4 regions of the Halobacillus ihumii genome follow, and region 1 is predicted to be linked to each of the others. Evidence: riboswitches for the same ligand, from Rfam matches in the RefSeq annotation. Region 1 holds a riboswitch; each other region holds the start of a gene.
What was found. Region 1 has a riboswitch for thiamine pyrophosphate ahead of tenA (thiaminase II). Riboswitches for the same ligand answer to the same signal wherever they lie in the genome.

Region 1 (2,199 bases):
CTTTCATATCATCAATGACCTCAATTGACCCACCTGTAATATCCTCTGCTTCAGGTATGTTCGGTGTGACGAGCGATGTGTACGGCAGTAAATTATCACGAAGCCACAAACGCGATTCTTCTTTGATCAAGGGATCGCCGCTTTGTGCTACCATTACAGGATCCATAACATATGGAGCTGCTATTTCTGGCAGCCATTCTGCGATGGCTTTCATCATGTCTTTACTTGCGATCATCCCTGTTTTAAACGCATGAATAGGCATATCTGAAGAAACGGCTTCTAATTGTTTCCTTAGCATATCAACAGACAAGTCGTGTATATCCTTAACCCCTGTTGTATTTTGAGCGACTACCGAAGTAATGACGCTCATGCCATAAGTCTTTAACTCTTGAAATGTTTTTAAATCAGCTTGAATGCCCGCCCCCCCGCTCGGATCAGTCCCGCCAATCTTTAATGCGCAAGCCGCTTGTTTCATTTAGACGTCACCGCCTCTCCAGTCGGCCATTCCTCACAAGTTAAAGCCATTTCCCAGAAATTCAACTCCAGCTGACAGCTCTTGCGAAAGGCCTCCTTCATCCGTTTCAATTCACTCTCTGAAGCCTCTTCGGCCAGCTCATTAAGGCGTTCACGCATGGCCATGGATAGCGTATCAAATTCCTCATTCGCGTAGAAATCTATCCACGGGTAGAACGTATGATTCGGTGATGGCTGATATTTTTTCACCAAATGGTTGCCGATTTCGAGATAAGTCCATGGGCAAGGAAGCAGGGCAGCGAGAATTTCTCCGAGCCCTCCCATTTGAGCGTGATACATCATGTGTTTGACATAATGATCGGCTGTTGGCGGAAGCGGGTAGCCTTGCAATTCGTCATAACCTGCACCGATGACATCACAGAAATTGTGATGAGGATGGGTTTCACTATTTAGAACAAATCCGACTTGTTCACTAAAATAGCCCATGTCACGTCGTTCTGTAGATTTTGATATGGCAACACCGTAAACATGCATAAAGGCGTTCAAGTACTCATAATCGGCCTTAATGTAATGGGCTAATGCTTCGTGCGGTACTTCACCCTTGCCAATTCCATCGACAAATGGATGGTTAAAAATTGCTTCAAACAATTCATTATTTTCTTTTCTTAATGTTTCGGTAAATGTCATAAAATGTTGCCTCCTTAGTTTATAGGAAGCCACTGAAAGGTGATTTGAGATGAGGCTACTTTCCTTTACGCTGGTATTACCCAGATCAGGTCCAAAGGGATTAAGGAAAATCCTTATCTCAGCGTGCTCGCACCCCTAGTAGATTCCGAAGATTATAGATTTGTTTGAGGTAATGCATGAGTTTGTCGCATTTTTGAAACTACAAACCAGCCAATCAATGCACCAGTTGTACTGCTGATAAGAAAGGACGGCAAGAAGGCTAATGCTCCCGCTGAACTCCCCATTAAAATGTTGGCAAAGGGCACGGAGAGCATGGCACCGATTAACCCAGTGCCAATCATTTCACCTGCTGCAGCAGTCCATGTTTTTCTAGACCATTTGTAAAAGTAACCCGCCAGTAAAGCCCCAATCATGCCTCCTGGAAACGCAAGCAATGTTCCAAGCCCAAGCAAGTTACGCAGCAGGCCGATCATAAAGGCAATCGCAACCGCCGGAATGGGTCCAAGCGTGACAGCGGCCATAACATTAACTGCGTGTTGAACAGGATAAGCCTTAGCTATTCCAGCAGGAAACCAGAGCATTTGCGAACCAAGCGTTCCGATTGCTACAAATACAGCCATGGTCGTTAATAAGCGAGTTCGATTCATATTTCTCCTCCTCTCATAAAAAGGGAGTGAACATGAAAAAAACCAGATCCTGAGGGAGGACCTGGCTTCGAATGGATAAAGTCATAAGACATTTCTTCTGACTACTTCCCTCCGCTGGTCTTAACCAGATCAGGTTCATAAGAGTCGAAAAGCTGTTTTGCTTTTCTCTCAGCCCGTATCAGGGCCCCCCTAGTAGTTATTGTGTAATACTATTCGCTTGGCTGCTTTCATCATAACAGAGAAGATTTGGATTGTCATCACGAATCAATTATAAAGCGGACTGCCTATTCTTCTTCTACCTTCTTCAGCTTCCATAACCTTACACTAAGTTCCAATAAAAACATATCGTCAGCATTTAACAGCGACAAGCCCGTTAAATGTTCAATATTGC
Region 2 (2,199 bases), 570 kb from region 1:
GAATCAAGTACATTAGCACCAAGGCGCTTCCAAAATCCTACTGATCGATCCATAAAATCTTCCTTTCTAGTAACATAAGACTATTGTACGGTTTCGCGTGATTGTAATGCAATATAGACAGTTTCATAACTCGTATAAAAAGGTACTGAAAGACATAGCTGAAAAGGAGGCGGAATTTGTGACTGCTATTTTTTCAAGTGAAGCTCTTAAGAAAGGACACATACTAATTACTGGTGCTACAGGAGGAATTGGGCGCGCCACAGCCAAAGCTGCTGTTCAAGCTGGGGCCTATGTGACGATTACTGGCAGGAGAGAGAAGAATTTAAACGAGCTTAAGGACGAATGTGAACAGTTAAACGAGTCTGTACATGTATATGTGCATCCTGCTGAACTTAATGATGAGAAAAATCGAAATCACTTAGTTGAACAGGCAGTGAAGGAGAACGGGCCGATTACTGGACTCGTTAATTCTGCAGGCGTTGTCGGAGGTGGTACTCTCGACACTTTAACAGAACAGGCTCTTCGTCGGGTGATGGAGTTAAATTACTTTTCTACTGTACTTTTTACACAGCTTGTCTATGAAAAAATGAAGCCTCAAAAGGCAGGGGCCATTGTCAATTTATCTTCTTTATCAGGAATCCGTGGTACGCATGCAAACACAGCCTATAGTGCCTCGAAGTTTGCGATAACAGGATTCACTCAATCCTTCGCTGTAGAAGCGATAGACCACAACATTCGGGTAAACGCTGTTTGTCCGGGGTATGTCGATACCGATATGGGCAGGGACTCAATTGCCACAAAAGGCGAGCGGAATAATCGAAGTTTTGAGGAGCAGTTAAAGGTGGCGGAAGACGGGATTCCTTCCGGGAGGATATCTACGGCTGAAGAAGTGGCAAATGCGATTGTGTTTTTGTTGTCCGAGGCAGCTGGTAACATTATCGGTGAGTCTATGAAAATTTCCGGTGGCAGTGTGATGAGGTAAAAAAATCCAAGGAGGACTGTTCCCAAATTGGAATAGTTTTGCTATCCTTTAAGTACGAGTTCAAATAATTCTCAACAAATTGAATAGGAAAAGCTAGGGGTGCCAGGCATGTGGCTGAGAGGAATAATTCCGACCCTTTGAACCTGATTTTGGTTAGAACCAGCGTAGGGAAGCTTTCGAGGAAACTGCATGTATCGTGTATTGCATAAAGTAATTCGAAGCTCACCCTAGTGCCGGGTGAGCTTTTTTTATTGTCTAGCTGTCCATTGGGGGCTTTTGAAAAATTAACGAGGAGGAGATGTCATGAAGGATCCGTTAATCATCGCAGGGGAAGAAATCGAAAGTCGTTTATTTACAGGAACAGGGAAGTTTGCGGACCACAGTGAGATGCGGAAGGCGATTGAACAGTCTTATTCACAAGTGGTGACAGTCGCCATACGAAGAGTGGATTTAAGCGGTTCCGGCAAACATATCGTCAGCGATATCCCTGATGAAGCGACCTTAATGCCGAACACTTCAGGAGCAAGGACAGCTGAAGAAGCAGTTCGGATTGCCCGGCTTGGAAAGGCTAGCGGAATGGGCAATTGGGTCAAAATCGAGGTGATTTCTGATCAAAAATACCTGCTTCCCGATAATGAGGAAACGATTAAAGCAACGGAAATGCTGGTGGACGAAGGGTTTGTTGTCCTGCCTTATATGAGTCCTGATTTAATGGCGGCAAAGCGCATGGAAGCGGCCGGAGCAGCAGCCATCATGCCGCTGGGTTCTCCAATTGGTTCCAATAGAGGAATCCGCATGAAGGAAATGATTCGGATAATGATTGATGAAATTCATGTGCCCATTGTAGTGGATGCAGGGATTGGGAAGCCGTCTGAAGCCGCGGAAGCGATGGAAATGGGGGCAGATGCAGTCCTTGTGAATACAGCGGTAGCAACGGCGGCGGACCCCGTGGCTATGGCAAAGGCTTTTGATATGGCAGTTAGAGCCGGGAGATTGGCTTATACGACAGGCCTTGGTCCATCATCGATTCAAGCGAATGCCTCCTCGCCGCTGACCGGATTTTTAACACCTACAGGAGGTGATCAATCATGAGTTTTTATAACGTATATGAAAAGCTGAAAGACCAGCCGATTCACACAAAGTTTGAAGAAGTCACTACGACTGACGTCGAAAAGGTTTTACAAAAAGACAGACTTACGGAGTTGGATTATTTCACT
Region 3 (2,199 bases), 1.2 Mb from region 1:
AAATTTCTGACAGGTTGCCTTCAATTGTTGTTTCGAGAGGGTGAACCTCATAGTTCAATCCGGATGCATCGATGATCGAAATAGCGTGATCAACATAGGGGATGACGTCTTCTCCGTCTTTCGTTTTCGGCAGGATCTGAATACTTACAAGTGAATTAGCCATGTTATTGGCCTCCCTTTTAAATTTATTTATTTTTTCGGTAAAAACTCATTGGTGAAAGCTTCTTTAGCCTTTAACTTCTTATCAAGTAAATCATGGTTGTACATCCATTCCGCATAGTTCTTCCAAACCTTTATATCCTGCTGCCCCCAGCGTTCTGCATCCGCCTGATATTTAGGAGACAACCATTCTTGGCTGGCACGAACGAGTTCGGGGTCGAGGTTAGGAACAGCTTCGATTAAAATGTCGGCTGCCTTGTCTGGGTGATCAATTGCAAACTGATATCCTTTTGATACAGCAGCCATAAAGGCTTCAACAGTCTCAGGATTTTCGTTCATCATCTTTTCACTCGTCGTTAATACGGGAGTATAGTAATCTAGTTTTTTAGAGTAATCTGTTAAGTACATCATGTTCAATTCTTGACCGCGAAGCTCAGCTTCAATACCTGTCCAGCCATAGTAAATCCAGGCGAAGTCCACGTCTCGTTTAACAGCTGTGAAGAAATCAGTATTCCCCATATTAATGATGTTCACTTTTTCAACGTCGGCATTATCCTTTTCCATTAATGAAGAGAGTACTGCCTTTTCAACGGGAGCGCCCCAGCCGCCGTATGTTTTCCCTTCGAAATCCTCAGGTGAGGTGATGCCTTTATTCTTAGGTGAAGCGAACCCTGAAGTGTTGTGCTGGATGATAGCTCCAATTGACACAACCGGGACGCCCTGAATGCGGGCTTCAGTTAACGTTTCCTGTGCACTAATCCCGAAGTCTGCTTTACCTGAGGCAACGAGCTGGTCTGCCCCAGCTTCTCCGGGCAGCATGATTTCAACATTTAAGCCTTGTTCTGCAAAGTATCCCTCAGCTTGAGCCACATAAAGTCCAGTATGGTTCGTGTTGGGCGTCCAATCTAGTACAAGTTTTACTTCCTGTTTTTCACCTGTGTTAGAGGCCGTGTTATTTTCTTCACCACTTGAACAAGCGGCTAATACAAGGAATGTACTAAAAAGTAATAAAAGCTTTTTCATTCGGTTTCCTCCTTAAAAAAAGATGGTATGTTAACACGAAATGTTATTGGAATCAGGGGTCTAAGAGCATCAAAAAAGCACCCTGGTACCATACCTAGGGTGCATATCTACTAATAAACGAAGGTTCGTTTCATATGTTTCCTACGCTGGTTTAAACCAGATCAGGTTCCAAGGGTCAGTATCTATTACGGATACAATCTCAACCAGCTGCACTGGTCCCCCTACATTCAATCTATTCATTTTTGTTAACACGTTGTCTTTTAAACTGTGCCATAGATGCAGGTAATTATCAAGGGGAAGTGAAGTTTATAGGACGAATAGAGAGTTTACTAAAATTCTTTTTCAAAAAAGTTTATCGAATTCTAATATCGTTTATATATAGTTGCAAGGAGGCGATAGAACATGAGTAAAGGAAAAGGATATTCAGATAAAGTTAAAGGAGCCGTCAGCAAGGCAAAAGGTGAAGTAAAGGATCAAGTTGGAAATGCTTCAGATAACAAGAGAATGCAAAATGAAGGGAAGAAGGATAAGTTGAAAGGAAACGCTCAGAACGCAACGGGTAATCGTAAGAAAAGCGAACGATAGCGTGTTTTATTGACCGGACCTTCCCAGCTTCGTCAATGATCCTGGCTTATGACTACGTTAGACTCTAATGTGAAATTCGTCACCAGGCATAATTATACTGCCTCTGTTTAAGTTATTTTTAAACCGGGTAACCACCTTTTCAAGGAGGCGATTAGATTGACTACACCAAAATTTAAAGTATTTCACGACGATGATCAGTTGAGCGCATCCATTGATAAACTTAGAAATAATGGAATCAGAGATGAAGACATCTTTATTCTGGATCATGATAATGATCATGACAGGCGAAATAGAAAAGAAACAGATGCCAATAAGATGGGTGTGAAAGTTACGGGTGTTGGGACAGCCCTTAAAAACGTGTTCCGGGGTAAAGGTGATAAATTAAGATCTAAGATGAAAGAAATTGGATTTGATGCTTCCAAGGCTGAACAA
Region 4 (2,199 bases), 1.8 Mb from region 1:
TCTTGGAAACCTTTAGGGGTATCTTAAAAGGGAGTCATAAGGGAGGAGTGCTCTTCCCAGGTCACAAAACCGGGTAGTAAAGTAAGTAGTTTTAAGAGGTGAGATAAATCAAATATAAGGTAAGACCGCAAAGGCTGTCACTTCTTACTATTTTCATTATCGTGATGTTATGGAATATATTGGAAGGTTGTTATGGAGGTTCTTTATTACTATTTTTATTAGTTTTACTATTAGCTGTAAGTATAGCTTCTATTCGGTTTGAATTTGAAATACAGCAAGACCATTTAGTATATCAAATAATGTTCCTCAAAAAAACTATCATGAAAAAGGAACTTTATCCCAGTCAAATAAATCAATTAAAATTTACACGAGTCGGCTGGTCTCATAAAGCTGCCTTTATAAAAGTAAATAAAGGAATCCACATTCCATTAGCTGTCCTCGAACCCCGCAAAGCGTATGACCATTTAATTGAGTTTGGTGAGGATAACGATATAACAATCTATAAAACGAAAGACTATGAAATTCTAGAAAGAATGAACTGATATTGTTATACAACTTTCGGTCAGAAGTTTCACTTAGAAGGATGCAGCTGAAAAACTCAGAAGCTGAACCAGGCTTCTGAGTTTATTACCAACTGGCTTTTTTGACACCAGGAAGCTGACCTTTATGGGCAAGTTCACGAAACTTAATTCTCGATAGTCCAAACTGTCTCATATACCCATGAGGTCTTCCTGTAACAGCACAGCGATTATGAAGGCGAGTGGGGGAAGAATCTCTTGGTAGTTTGCGCAATGCTTCGTAATCCCCTTCAGCTTTAAGCTGCTGCCGTACTTCTTTATACTTTTCATACGTCACTTGACGTTTGCGTTCTTTTTGTACCATAGCTTGTTTAGCCAATGACCATTCTCCTTTTTTTAAATAGTAATTATTACGATTTAAATTTTATGACTTTATTCTATTTTTGTCAAATAGAGGAGCTGTTTGCCTGGATTGTCATAGTCATTGATAGAATCTTGAGATTGCTTTATAATAGACTCATAGCAAAAAGAGCGAATGAATATAAGCCTTCAAGGGGAGCTTTATGCTGAGAGTGAACAGACTTGTTCAGACCCTTCGAACCTGTCAGTTAATACTGACGTAGGGATGGTGGCTTTTTTGATGGCGATGCAACGGGACTCCTCCATCAGGAAGCTTCCCTGTGGCATCGCTTTTTTGTGTGGAAAAAAGGAGGTAAAGTGATGCGAAGTAAACGTGTGTTGTTTCTAGTTGAGGTAGCGATATTCTCGGCATTGGCCATCTTACTTGATATTATTCCATTTCTTTCATTTAAACTTTGGGCCCAGGGAGGCTCAGTTTCGTTTGCGATGGTTCCCGTATTTATCATGGCGTTCAGATGGGGACTCGGCGGCGGCGTATTGACAGGGCTGCTGCTCGGTTTCTATCAAATTTTATTAGGGGCTTATATTTTGACACCGCTGCAAACGTTTCTTGATTATTTTGTAGCGTTTGGTGTGATTGGGCTTGCTGGACTATTTGCCAAGCCGGTATGGGAGGCAGCTCGCTCGAGAAAGATTAAGAAATTGGCAGTCTGGATTATATTAGGCGCTTTTATCGGCAGTTTGTTCCGCTTCTTCGGACACTTTGTAGCAGGGATTGTCTTTTATGGAGAGTTTGCCCCAGAAGGTCAGCCAGTTTGGTTGTACTCTTTAGTTTATAATGGTGGATATATGCTGCCAGCGTTTATCGTGAGTGCGATTGTATTATGTCTGCTGTTCTCACAGCGGCCGACTTTACTGCTCAATCGTTCGTAAACCAGGAACCTATTTTCACAGCTTCGCGCTATGAAAATAGGTTTTTTCTTTTCTCCAGTAAAAATAGAAAGGAAAATCGTTAAAAAAGGTCGAATAAATGTATAGTAGGAAGGGAGTAGAGGACGATGAACGAATCAAACATTATTGCAACGTATTCTATTGTAGGATTTGATCCAGAAACAGAAGAACTAGGGGTTGCCGTTCAATCGAAATTCTTAGGCGTCGGAGCTGTCGTCCCATGGGCAAAGGCCGGAGTTGGTGCGGTTGCCACACAAGCTTTTGCCAATCCTGCTTATGGTCCCGAGGGGTTGGAGCTGCTCAGCAAAGGATTGACCGCTCAGGAAACTGTCGACCAATTAATCGCTGGAGACGCAGGTGCACCAGACCG

Region 2: linked by a shared signal. The riboswitch ahead of G6R08_RS11990 (thiazole synthase) and the one ahead of tenA (thiaminase II) in region 1 are both predicted to bind thiamine pyrophosphate.
Region 3: linked by a shared signal. The riboswitch ahead of G6R08_RS15100 (ABC transporter substrate-binding protein) and the one ahead of tenA (thiaminase II) in region 1 are both predicted to bind thiamine pyrophosphate.
Region 4: linked by a shared signal. The riboswitch ahead of thiT (energy-coupled thiamine transporter ThiT) and the one ahead of tenA (thiaminase II) in region 1 are both predicted to bind thiamine pyrophosphate.

The regions. Positions count from the first base shown of each region.
Region 1 is NZ_CACVAO010000001.1:1,825,643-1,827,841, forward strand. Features, by position in the region: gene thiD (bifunctional hydroxymethylpyrimidine kinase/phosphomethylpyrimidine kinase) at 1-475, opposite strand, end outside; gene tenA (thiaminase II) at 472-1,161, opposite strand; TPP riboswitch at 1,205-1,308, opposite strand; gene thiW (energy coupling factor transporter S component ThiW) at 1,314-1,808, opposite strand; TPP riboswitch at 1,898-2,009, opposite strand; gene G6R08_RS09170 (PucR family transcriptional regulator) at 2,093-2,199, opposite strand, start outside.
Region 2 is NZ_CACVAO010000001.1:2,396,719-2,398,917, forward strand. Features, by position in the region: gene G6R08_RS11980 (RDD family protein) at 1-53, opposite strand, end outside; gene G6R08_RS11985 (SDR family NAD(P)-dependent oxidoreductase) at 179-982, shown strand; TPP riboswitch at 1,068-1,170, shown strand; gene G6R08_RS11990 (thiazole synthase) at 1,286-2,074, shown strand; gene thiH (2-iminoacetate synthase ThiH) at 2,071-2,199, shown strand, end outside.
Region 3 is NZ_CACVAO010000001.1:3,050,674-3,052,872, forward strand. Features, by position in the region: gene G6R08_RS15095 (thiamine-binding protein) at 1-163, opposite strand, end outside; gene G6R08_RS15100 (ABC transporter substrate-binding protein) at 190-1,182, opposite strand; TPP riboswitch at 1,304-1,415, opposite strand; gene G6R08_RS15105 (CsbD family protein) at 1,585-1,767, shown strand; gene G6R08_RS15110 (YflT domain-containing protein) at 1,924-2,199, shown strand, end outside.
Region 4 is NZ_CACVAO010000001.1:3,629,803-3,632,001, forward strand. Features, by position in the region: gene G6R08_RS18145 (hypothetical protein) at 321-542, shown strand; gene rpsN (30S ribosomal protein S14) at 628-897, opposite strand; TPP riboswitch at 1,061-1,161, shown strand; gene thiT (energy-coupled thiamine transporter ThiT) at 1,239-1,811, shown strand; gene G6R08_RS18160 (DUF1028 domain-containing protein) at 1,937-2,199, shown strand, end outside.